Regions from separate parts of the Pseudoalteromonas porphyrae genome, predicted to be linked through region 2. Evidence: predicted binding sites of a transcription regulator. Region 2 holds the regulator's gene; each other region holds the start of a gene.
What was found. Region 2 encodes ArgR, which controls arginine synthesis, uptake and breakdown. Its sites were predicted from a motif close to ANTGAATANNTATTCANT; they were not measured.
Positions count from the first base shown of each region.

Region 1 (4,295 bases), on a different contig from region 2:
TATTGCTTCGAATGCATCAGGGTTGTTACGGTTTTTAATGAATTTCAAACCAATTTGTGGAAATAATGCATACGTTAGCACGTCGTCTATTTGCTCATCAGCAAGTATTAAACCTTGCTCTTGTGCTTCTTTTAATAACTCAGCTTGCAGCGTCTCAAGTTCTGGTTTTAATAAATCAGCAGGACGACAAGTAATAACGTCTGCACCATCAAGCACGCGCTCTTGCAGCTCTTTATTCATTGGTGCTGGTGTTGCTCCGTACTCACCTTTTAATACACCTGCCGTTTCTTTAGTGATTGTTTTATAACGCTCACCTGTCAGTACATTTAAAACAGCTTGTGTGCCTACAATTTGCGAGGTAGGTGTCACTAAAGGCAAGAAACCTAAATCTTCACGAACGCGTGGTATTTCAAGCAACACTTGATCAAGTTTATCTGCTGCGCCTTGTTCTTTAAGTTGATTTTCCATGTTAGTTAACATGCCGCCAGGCACTTGCGCTAATAATATACGACCATCAACACCTTTTAAACTGCCTTCAAATGCAGCATACTTTTTACGTACATCACGGAAGTAAGCGGCAATCTCTTCGAGCTGATTCAAATCAAGTTCAGTATCGCGCTCAGTTCCTTCAACTATAGAAACAATGGTCTCTGTTGCACTGTGTCCATAAGTCATACTCATTGAGGAAATAGCGGTATCAAGCATATCGATGCCAGCATCAATCGCTTTTTGATAGGTTGCTGTACTTAAACCTGTTGTTGCATGACATTGCATTGCAATTGGTATAGAAACCGTTTCTTTTAAACCTTTAATCAACTTTTCAGCATCATATGGTTTAAGTAAACCTGCCATATCTTTGATACAAATTGAATGACAACCAAGATCTTCAAGCTGTTTTGCAAGTGTTAGCCACATCTCCAGTGTATGGACTGGGCTTACTGTGTATGAAATTGTACCTTGTGCATGGGCACCAACTTTGATTGCGGCTTTGATTGCCGTTTCTAAATTACGCACGTCATTCATTGCATCAAAAATACGAAAGACATCTACACCATTTTTATGTGCACGCTCAACAAATTTTTCTACCACATCATCAGCATAATGACGGTAACCTAAAAGATTTTGACCACGTAACAGCATTTGTTGCTTTGTATTCGGCATTGCTTTTTTAAGGGCGCGAATACGCTCCCATGGATCTTCTCCTAAATAGCGAATACACGAATCAAATGTTGCACCGCCCCATGATTCGATCGACCAATAACCTGCATCATCAAGTTTTTCAGCAATAGGTAACATGTCATCTAAACGCATACGCGTTGCTAATAATGATTGATGAGCATCACGAAGTACCAGTTCTGTTAGTTTTAATTTAGCCATAAGTCACCCCTTATAATTTTTGTTTATTTTTGTACTGAGCGATGGCAGCACTAATTGCGGCAATGTGTGCATCTGGCACACCTTGCGCTTTGATTGATGGCGCACGAGCTGGTACATCTATAGGTTGCTCAAAACGACTCGCCACCTTAGACATTAATACAATTGCTGAAATCAACAATGAAAGAAAAACAAAAACGCCCACCATGCCTGTTGCCATCAAATTTGCTGCTGTCGCTAGTAACTCACCTATATTCATACTCTGCCCCTTTATATATTCAATACCTGATAGTTAACAAAGCAACAAAAGCAGGTAAAAAACCACTTTATATAAATAACTATGCAACAATCATATCAAAGTAATTAACCATTTCCAACACTTTGTAAATTGGTAAAACCAATTAATATAAAGCTAACATACCCACATTAAATTTAACACCCGACAAATCGCTATTATTTTTCAAGATATAGATGATAAAAATAGTGAATATAGCCAAAACTTATAAGCTATAGAATGCAAAGCTCCATCCCTATTTATGCAGTCTCTATATTTGATAATATTTCTTTTCTAAAAACCACTTAAATTAATTGGTCTTACCAATAGTGTGGTGATTTTACATTCCTTTTTTTACTTAAGAACAAGTTACACATAAAGCGTGTAAATATTTCTTATGAAACTGATCCCTATAACGAATGAAAAAGTAAGTGGCTGATTTTAAAGGACTTTAATATTGGCATGTAAATGGCATTATCTAATATGTACAAATTAACCAAGGAGAAAACAATGTTACGCTGGACAATTACATTTTTAGTTATTGCACTTATTGCTGCAGTGTTAGGTTTTGGTGGCATCGCAGGTGCCGCAGCAGGAATTGCTAAGATTATATTTTTTATCTTTTTAGTATTGTTAGTTATCTCTCTTGTATCAGGCGCACTACGTGGCAACGTGCCCAAGTAGCTGAGACAAAGTAACGCAACAGTATTACCACTATATTTATTTACAAGGAATTACATTATGAAATCTACAACAGTAAAAACAGCCGTTATCGCCCTTTTCGCTAGTTTTTTTATTATGGGATGTGAAGACAATCACGCAGAAGAAGCAGGTGAGCGCATAGATGAAGCTGTAACCGATGTACAAAACAAAGTCGAAGACGCCTGTGAAAAAGTAAAAGAAGGCGTAAATGCTGAAGAAACAAACTGCTAATAAAGTAAGTTTAAAAAAACGACTCTTTTGAGTCGTTTTTTTTATTAGACTGAATTCAAACTTTAAGCCCGTGCTTCAAGCATTAGTCGCTTCATGTCACGTACTGCTTTATCTAAACCATCAATGGCTGCACGCGCAACAATTGCGTGGCCAATATTTAACTCGTAAATCTCTTCCATCGCGGCAATCGGCTTCACGTTGTGATAATGAAGGCCATGCCCTGCATTGACGATTAGCCCTAAACCTGCCGCATATTTCACACCTTGTCGAATATGTTCAAGCTCTTTGCTCATCTCTGCGTCAGTTTGCGCATCTGCATAAGCGCCAGTATGTATTTCAACGTAAGGAGCATTACATGCTTTAGCGGCATCTAATTGCGCTTTATCTGCGTCAATAAATAATGAAACTTTAATTCCTGCATCACTCAGCTTTGCAGTTGCGGCTTTAATTTTATCTAAGTTACCCACAACATCTAAGCCACCTTCGGTAGTTAACTCTTCCCGTTTTTCTGGTACTAAGCAAACGTAAGCCGGTTTTACATCCAACGCAATATCAATCATTTCATCAGTAACAGCTATTTCAAGGTTCATACGCGTTTGAATTGTTTTAGCCATCACATATACGTCACGATCTTGAATATGACGGCGATCTTCACGCAAATGAATGGTGATCCCATCAGCACCAGCATGCTCCGCAACACTTGCCGCATGAGCTGGATCCGGGTAACTAGTACCGCGGGCTTGGCGTAAAGTAGCAATATGATCAACGTTTATACCCAAAAGAATATCTTTCATTTTTTTACCTGTAAAAATAACGGTTAAAAATACCGTACTAAGATTGCGGTTTAAAAAGCTCTCTACTTTTTAATGGTTTTTTACCCAGTAAGGGTTTCATTAAATGACGACTTAATTGTTTTGCCATATATAACACATCCGGCGCACTAAAGTCATGAGCAGCAATCGCATTTAATTGCGCCCCTAAAAAGCCACTACCATGATTTTCCTGTGCAACAAAGCCATATTCAGCAAAATAACTATACGTTTGTTTTGAGGTGATTGGATCGCCTGCGGCATCAAAACTAAAATCAACGCCATAACCCAAAAGCTCTAGTAACTGAAATTCATAAGAGCGTAATACGGCTTGCAAATTAGGGTGCTTATTTAGCTGCTGTAAGTGAGTTCGATAAAGCTCATAGGCATGATCAATGGGTTCATTGATTGGCACAATCCGATTTGTTAACTCATTTAAGTAGAAGCCGCAGTAAAGCTGATCGCCTACTAAAGGGGATTGCGTACCATGCAATTCGAAACGTTGAATGTATTTAAGATCATTTTTACCCGTATAGTTTACGAGTAATGCTTGGAAAGGTTGCAGCTGCGCTTTATGTTTGGTTGACTGGCGACCACTTATGCGAGCAAGCATTCGTAGTTGTCCAACGCCTTCTACCAGCATATCAAGCATTACTTGCGAGTCACTAAAAGGACGCCGATGTAATAAATATGCTGTGTAGAAGTCGCTATCCATAACGGTAACTTAAGTGATTAATCTTCACCGTAACCTAAGCTGCGAAGTGCACGCTCATCGTCAGCCCAACCTGATTTAACTTTAACCCAAAGCTCTAAAAATACTTTGTTATCGAGCATTTCTTCAAGATCTTTACGTGCTTCACGGCCAATAACTTTCAGCTTTTCGCCTTTGTTACCAATTACCATGC
Region 1 is NZ_LHPH01000004.1:100,737-105,031, reverse strand. Features, by position in the region: gene oadA (sodium-extruding oxaloacetate decarboxylase subunit alpha) at 1-1,377, opposite strand, end outside; gene ADS77_RS04835 (OadG family protein) at 1,388-1,633, opposite strand; gene ADS77_RS21525 (DUF1328 domain-containing protein) at 2,159-2,332, shown strand; gene ADS77_RS04830 (hypothetical protein) at 2,390-2,581, shown strand; gene pdxJ (pyridoxine 5'-phosphate synthase) at 2,644-3,375, opposite strand; gene recO (DNA repair protein RecO) at 3,413-4,105, opposite strand; gene era (GTPase Era) at 4,123-4,295, opposite strand, start outside.
Region 1: a site for ArgR is predicted at 1,704-1,721, ahead of ADS77_RS04835 (OadG family protein). Genes of this name have one in related genera too.

Region 2 (4,295 bases):
ATCTACACTCGCTCATTTCAGCTTATGGTCGGGATTGGTAAAATGCAGGTAATGCAAATACTTGCCGATGCAACGAACGTGATTGCTGAAGGTGAAGTGCTGCAATTAATGAACTGCAATGACCCTGACACCACTGAAGACAGTTATATGCAGGTTATTTACTCTAAGACAGCTAAGTTATTCGAAGCTGCTACAGGGCTTGCTGCAGTCATTACTGAACAAAATGAAAAAACACTTAAAGCACTCAATTTATACGGGATGCATTTAGGTACTGCTTTTCAATTGGTTGATGATGTACTTGATTACAATGCAGATGCAGATCAGTTAGGTAAAAACATTGGTGATGATTTAGCTGAAGGTAAACCAACCCTGCCACTTATCTATGCTATGCAACAAGGTAATGCTGAACAGGTTCAGCTAATTCGTGATGCAATTGAGCACAGTAATGGTATGGAGCACTTAGACGCAATACTCAATACGCTAAATGAAACAAATGCACTCGAGTTCACCATGAATAAAGCAAACGAAGAAGCAGATAAAGCCATTGCTTGTTTATCCGTGTTAGCTGATTCGCCTTATAAAGAAGCCTTAGTTAGCCTAGCCCGTATTGCTGTTGATCGTAGTCACTAAAATTAACGATTTGATTTCGAGCACAAAAAAGCCTGCAATTGCAGGCTTTTTTATTACCGCCAATAGCTGGCGATATAAGCAAGGTTAAGCGTTGATGAAATCAACACCTTCTTGGATGTCTTTTTTCAGCGTATCAAGCATATCGTTTTTAGCTTGTAGCTCAAACGCGCTTAGTTCGCCGTAAGAAAGAATCTCTTCTACGCCATTTTTACCTAAACGTACTGGATGAGCGAAGTATTCTGCATCGCCATTTTCAACTGCAACGTATGCATAATCTACAACGTCTTCACCTTGTAGGCCTTTAACTAAAGACATACAAAAACGTGCTGCAGCAGCACCCATTGATAATGTAGCAGAACCACCGCCAGCTTTAGCATTTACTACTTCAGTACCTGCATTTTGGATACGTGGAGTAAGTGCTGCAACTTCTTCATCAGTAAAGCTAACACCTTCAACTTGAGATAAAAGAGGAAGAATAGTTGTGCCTGAGTGACCACCAATTACTGGTACTTTCACAGTTGCAACATCAACACCTTTAAGCTCAGCTACGAACGCTTCAGAACGGATCACATCTAAAGTAGTGATACCGAAAACACGCTTAGCATCGTAAGTACCTGCTTTTTTGAAAACTTCAGCAACAATTGGCACAGTGCCATTTACTGGGTTTGTAATAATACCCACAAGTGCGGTAGGACAATTAGCAACAATGCCTTCTGCTAATGTTTTGATGATACCCGCATTTACGTTGAATAAATCAGCACGGTCCATACCAGGCTTACGTGGCATACCCGCAGGGATAAGCACGATATCACAACCCGTTAACGCTTGGTCAAGTGCGTCAGCACCAAAACCAGCAACTTTAACATCTGTTGGGATGTGAGAAAGGTCAACAGCAACACCAGGAACAACTGGAGCAACATCATAAAGTGATAATTCAGAACCAGCTGGTAAACCTGTTTTTAATAATAAAGACAACGCTTGGCCGATACCGCCTGCAGCACCTAATACAGCAACTTTCATTGGAATTCTCCGTAATTTGAGATAGGGAAATATTTGTGGCTCTAAAGATAATGAAATTAATGCCTAAAGACAAATTTATCCTGCTTATTTTGCATATAATTTCGACCATAGTTGTAAACTTTCTTGTTTACAAAGCGCATACGACAAACAACTACTGCATAAATATTCATTTTTGTGTAGAATTTAGCTCATCAAATAACAAGAGCAGAACAGCAACATGCAACCACATGATAAACAAGAAGCACTGGTGAAAGCCTTTAAATCACTTTTAAAAGAAGAGAATTTTGGTTCTCAAGGCGAAATCGTAGACGCTCTAAAAGAGCAAGGTTTTGATAATATCAGCCAGAGTAAAGTATCGCGCATGTTGAGTAAATTTGGCGCCGTACGCACACGCAATGCAAAACAAGAGATGGTATATTGCCTACCCGCTGAAATGGGTGTACCTACAGCAAAAAGCCCATTGCGCCAATTAGTGATTGATATTATGCATAATGAGATGATGATCATTATTCGCACCAGCCCAGGTGCTGCACAATTAATTGCTCGCTTACTCGATTCATTAGGTAAAGCAGATGGTGTTTTGGGTACAATTGCCGGAGACGACACTATTTTTATTGCCCCAGCTAAAATTTCAGAAATTGATGTAACCCTTGAGCGTGTTCGTCTTTTATTTGATACGGTTTAAAGCTGCTTTAAAAAGTTAATTGACGGGGCAAAGAATGCCGACCCCATATCAGCTTGTGTAAAATCAAGCCAATGGTCATAGCATTCGCCCTGCCCTAAGCGGCTACGTAACACCTGCTCAAACACCGAGCCAAATGCGCCGCAGCTTATTGCTAATACACCTTGCTCATTTACATCACCGTAAGGCATGCTTTGATTGAGAAGCAACGCTTGGCCTTGCTCGTCTTTAAGTTCAGTTCGTACTGCATGACTGGTTTGTAACGGTGGTATGATCAGCGTGTTATCTAATCGCGTACGCCCCATTATTTGCTCTTGTTCATGTAATGATAGATGCTGCCATACACTCAAATCATGCTTATAACGCTGCACATGGATATAACTACCTTGATCTTCAAAGTGCCCCGGCCTGCTAACTAAAGCCGTGATTCGCTTTTGACGACCATGGGGGGTATCCCCCCCGAGTATAAAACCATTAAAGTCGCGCCCATCTAAAAAGCGAAAATTACGTACTTGCTCAACAAGCTCAACATCAGGGGCAAACAATTTAAGTATTTGTAATGCGAACAAATGGTTTACGTCTTCTCTATCTGAACGAATTTGTACAAATAAATCGAACGGCTGTGCCCCCATAACATGATCATTATGCGTAATATTAGGAAAGCTTTGTAGTTGGCTTGGAATGAACTCAGGTAAAACATGTGGCCAATACTGCGCGCCTACAGCCACAAGGCTTGAGAGCATAGATTCTGAAAATTGATCAGCGAACTCGTCTTGAATCACACTGACTCGCTTTAGTTTTTTACGCAATGACTCGTCATGACCATCAAATACATTAAAAAATAAATGCAAACCGTGTAGGTTTGCCTCAGCACAAATCCCCGATTGCGCTTGCGCCATGGTATTTCCTTAACTCAAAGTCTCATACACGGCGCTTTTGCTTTAAAATAAAAAGTCACTACTCTAACTAGCGAAAAAGTTTACCGTGTGCGGTTTTATTTTTATTGTAACCTGATCATTCTCTTTAAATGACTGGTCTAATTGAGCTGCAACTTCTATTTCTTGCTGTGCAATCATCACTTTATAAACATAATGGGAGCCAATAAAGCGACTATTGATAATAGTTACTGTATTAATACCCTCCTCACCTATTGAAACCGCGGTTAATAAAAGGTGATGTGGGCGAATATATATCTGACCTAGTTGAGCCTGAGAACCTCGTGCAGCAAATGATTCAACACGCCCGTATGCAGTATTATATTCAGTTGCCGTTAATGCTTCTGCGTCCAAGTATATGCCTTGACCTAGAAACTCTGCAACCACCTTTGAACTCGGAGAGCTAAAAAGTTGCTCAGCGGTGCCCTGTTGAGCAATTTTTCCGCGATGCATCACCGCCAAAGTGTCAGAGAATGCAAATGCTTCCTCTTTTGAGTGTGTAACAAATACTGCAGACACGCGCTGCGCTTTAATAATACGACGGATATCAGCAATTAATTCAAATCGTACTTGGGTATCAATATTTGAAAATGGTTCATCTAATAATAATAAACTAGGTTTATAAGCGAGTGCCCTCGCAATCGCGACTCGCTGCTGCTGGCCGCCAGACAATTGGTGTGGAAAACGTTTAGCACAACCAATTAAATGCACCAATTCAAGCATTTCATCAACACGTTGCTGCTTTTGTGCTTTTGGCATTTTAGCTAACCCAAATGCAATATTATCAGCCACTGTTAAATGTGGGAACAATGCATAATCTTGAAACATCATACCGATATTACGATACTCTGGCGCCAAAAATAACTGCTCATCACTTACCAACTTACCATCAATAAAGACTTTACCTTGCTTGGCTTCTATTAACCCTGCTATTGCTTTTAATGTCGTGGTCTTTCCACAACCACTTGCACCAAGCAAACAAACGATCTCATCTTTGGCGACAGTTAAATCTAGATTTTCAATCACTG
Region 2 is NZ_LHPH01000012.1:90,210-94,504, forward strand. Features, by position in the region: gene ispB (octaprenyl diphosphate synthase) at 1-630, shown strand, start outside; gene mdh (malate dehydrogenase) at 715-1,650, opposite strand; gene argR (transcriptional regulator ArgR) at 1,868-2,335, shown strand; gene ADS77_RS11805 (Dyp-type peroxidase) at 2,332-3,231, opposite strand; gene ADS77_RS11810 (ABC transporter ATP-binding protein) at 3,295-4,295, opposite strand, start outside.

Region 3 (4,295 bases), on a different contig from region 2:
CATCAATATTAATGCCTTCAGCTGGCAGTTTAAGCGCTAACATGTCACGTAATGTAGCAATTGGGCGTTTATTCACTAAATCAGCGTACACGCTGTAATCAATGTATTCACCTGAGCGCACTGCTTTTTGCAGCGTTTGAATTACATCAGGGTTGTACGCGTGGTACTCACCACCGTGAACATATTTTAATAAGCCCCCATGGCTTAATAATTTACGTTTGCTCATTGCTAAAGTATGCAGTTTGCGTTGGTCATCATCAAAGTCAGTAAAGCAGGCACCTTTAATACGACTTGCTACACCGTGGAAACACGTCTCAACAATACTGTCTGATAAGCCTACTGCTTCAAATAACATTGAACAACGATACGATGCCACGGTACTAATACCCATTTTTGACATGATCTTGTACAGGCCTTTGTTGATCGCATTACGATACGCCAAAGTAACCTGACAATAGCTTTTATTAATCACTTTATTATCGCTCATCGCAACCAGTGATTCATACGCTAAGTATGGGTAAATAGCCGTTGCACCAAAACCAAGTAATACCGCAAACTGATGTGCGTCGCGCACACTGCCGGTTTCAATAATGATGTTTGATTCACAACGTAAATTGTTATCAACAAGACGCTTTTGCACCGCACCAACCGCCATAGCCGCAGGAATTGGTAATTGATTCTCATCAAAATTACGGTCACTTAAAAACAACATGACACAGCCAGCAGCCGCTTTTTCTTGTGCTTCATCACAAATACGAACTACAGCGTCGCCCAGATTTTCATCTTTGTTGTAGGTAATGTCTATTTTGCAATAACTGTAGTGCGCTTGATCGGCGCTGAGTAATTGTTGCATGTCTGCATACATCAAAATAGGTGTATCAAACTGCAATCGCTTAGCGTGACCTGTGGTCTCATTAAATACGTTTTGCTCACTACCGATGCACGTTGCCAACGACATTACGTGATTTTCACGCAGTGGATCAATTGGTGGATTTGTAACTTGTGCAAACTTCTGGCGGAAGTAATCAAATAAAGAACGGTTACCTTCAGAGAGCACTGCAAATGGCGTGTCGTCCCCCATAGAACCCGTTGCTTCTTGACCAATTTCACCCATCACGCGAATAACGCTATCAAGCTCTTCATTGGTGTAGCCAAACATTTTTTGATATTTGGCCAAGGTTTCGTCATCAAATGAACGATTTCCTGCATCTTGTTCTGATAATTGCTCAAACGGGGTTAAACGCTTAACGTTTTCTTCAAGCCAAGCTTTGTATGGATGGCGAGATTTTAAATCCTGATCAATTTCATCAGAATGCCAAATTTTCCCCTGCTGAGTATCTATTACGAGTAACTCACCTGGACCGACTCGGCCTTTCTCAACCACTTCATCGGCGGTGTAATCCCAAATACCCACTTCAGAGGCAAGTGTGATAAAACCATCTTGGGTGATCACATAACGCGCAGGGCGCAGACCATTACGATCCAAGTTACACGCAGCAAAACGACCATCAGACATTACAATACCCGCTGGGCCATCCCATGGTTCCATGTGCATTGAGTTAAAGTCATAAAATGCCCGTAAGTCATCATCCATTGCACGGTTTTTTTGCCATGCCGGTGGCACAAGCATACGCATAGCACGGAACAAATCCATGCCGCCCGCTAAAAACAGCTCAAGCATGTTATCTAAGCTTGATGAATCTGAACCCGTTTCGTTTACAAACGGTGCTGCTGATTGTAAATCTGGGATCAGTGGCGATGAGAACTTATATGAACGTGCACGTGCCCATTGGCGGTTACCTTGAATGGTATTAATTTCACCATTGTGCGCTAAATAGCGAAATGGCTGTGCTAATGGCCAACGTGGCTGTGTATTTGTTGAAAAACGTTGGTGAAAAACACAAATCGCACTAGTCATGCGAATATCAGCCAAGTCTAAATAAAAGTTAGGTAAATCCACTGGCATCATTAGGCCTTTGTAGATAGTCACTAAGCCTGACAAGCTGGCAATATAAAAACCGTCGTCTTCGCTTAAACGCTTTTCAGCACGACGACGCGCAACATACAAACGGCGCTCTAAATCTTTAGGACGCCAACCTTCTGGTGCACTTACAAAGATTTGCTCAAACTTTGGTAATTGCTTGATTGCAATAGGCCCTAAGCATGACTCATCAGTTGGTACTACACGCCAACCTTGAATATTGAGGGTTTCTTTTTCGAGTTCTTCACTCAATATATCTTTAGCAGCTTGCGCAAGTACTGGATCTGAATTTAGGAAAATCATACCTACAGCATAATTTTTACCCAGGTGCCAATTTTTTTCAGCGGCAATAGCGCGGAAGAAACTGTCTGGTTTTTGTAATAATAAACCACAGCCATCGCCTGTTTTACCGTCGGCAGATATACCACCACGGTGTTCCATACGGTCTAAACCCGTGATCGCTGTACGAATTAAGCGATGACTTGCCTGACCATTAACTTGGGCTATTAAGCCAAAGCCACAATTATCTTTTTCTAATTTTGAGTCGTATAACATAGACCCCTCCCCTTGCTACAACAGCTAGCTATGAATGACCTTCTCGACGGTTTGCTAGCAGACAGTCAAAACTATCGCCAATTGTACATTGAGTCAATAGTGTTTTGAATACATATTCACATTCTTGAATATTTCTCACCACAACACAATCTTTTTATTTCATGCCTTTTTTTAACATTTAGCGATATTTTGGTCATTATTTTTTTATGACACTGGTGTCATAATTAACAAGTTGTAAAATCACAAAATAAAAACAGTACAGTTTACGTAAACGTAAACCTCATTAAAAGTGAATAAATATTCACTAATCCATTCGCCGATATATTTGCTTTAGCCTAAATAGTTGCCATTTAATTTGCACACTTGAGCAGCGTTACTCGTACCTGTAGAGCGCTGGCTCTAATCTAGACGCAAATTGTTATATATAAAAGGCAGCTAACTAATGCATAAAAATAATAAAATGTAGCTTTACTGCATAATTAATACTGATTGACCCTGCAAGTTTAAGAACTTAACCGCGCCCCTCTTTACCTCAACGCAAAGCATACATGTCCGCAGCGGACACTTTAACTGTCCGCGGACAGTTAAAAAATACAAAATAAAAATAATAAACAATAAAATCAAACACCTAAATATTGGCATGCTTTTCGGATAATAAACTTATGATAGTTAATGGACAGCACCATGTTTATTTTAAGCATTTTTTTAGTTTCGCCAGTTACCATGATTTTAGTTGCATACATGATCACTGTTTTTGAAAAATCACATGCCTAGCCATTCACTCGTGGCTTTGCCTTTAAAGCAAGCAACCCAATTTAGTTATGCTGATTTTAAGTAAGGGATAAAAATGATCAAAGATACCAGCGCACAAGATGTAAGCGTAAAACCTACAACTAACTATAAGAAGCCGTTGATCATTGTTTTGACTCTGCTGTTATTTATTGTTTTGTGTAGCCAAGTTTTTATTGCACAGACCTCTGCAAGCGTGTCTGTAGAACTTAAACGCGTAAATACAGCAACTGTGATTATTGATACATTAATAAGAGACGTAGCCGCAAGTGGCAAAATAGTTGCTGCAAATGCGCCTCAGGTATACAGCCCTGAACGTGGTTTTGTAGATTTAAAAGTTAAAGCTGGTGATAAAGTACAACTAGGTGATGTTATAGCCACATTAGAAAGCCCTGAATTAACTAACGAATTAAAACAACAACAATCTGTTTTGCAACGCTTACATGGAGAGCAACAACGCAAGCACTTAGAAGCCCGTCGTCAAACACTCAGCCTAAGTAAAACACTCGATATGGCTCAAGTTGAGCTCAATGCAGCGGATAGAGAAAATCGTCGCGCCCAACTTTCAATTGAAAAAAACCTTATCAGTCAAATTGATTTAGAAAAAGCGGTTGATGAGTTAGCACGTGCAAAATTAACATTTAAACATGCACAACAAGAAGCTTTACTTGCTAAAGACACCCTTGCCTTTGAGCTACAAGCAGCACAAAGTGATGTTAACCGCCAACAGCTAGTCGTTGATGATTTAACGCGTAAAGTTAATAACTTATCTATTCAAGCATCGGTTACCGGTATTGTCGGGAATTTATTAGTGCAAGAGAAATCTGCCGTTATACAAAGCCAGGCACTGATGACTTTAGTTGATTTAAGTAATTTTGAAGCTCAACTACAAGTACCTGAAAGTTATGCCAACGAGCTGGGTTTAGGGATGCAAGTTGAATTAAAGCTCGGCGCTAGAACTGTAATGGGT
Region 3 is NZ_LHPH01000017.1:77,660-81,954, reverse strand. Features, by position in the region: gene gltB (glutamate synthase large subunit) at 1-2,536, opposite strand, end outside; gene ADS77_RS14570 (efflux RND transporter periplasmic adaptor subunit) at 3,384-4,295, shown strand, end outside.
Region 3: a site for ArgR is predicted at 2,640-2,657, ahead of gltB (glutamate synthase large subunit). Genes of this name have one in related genera too.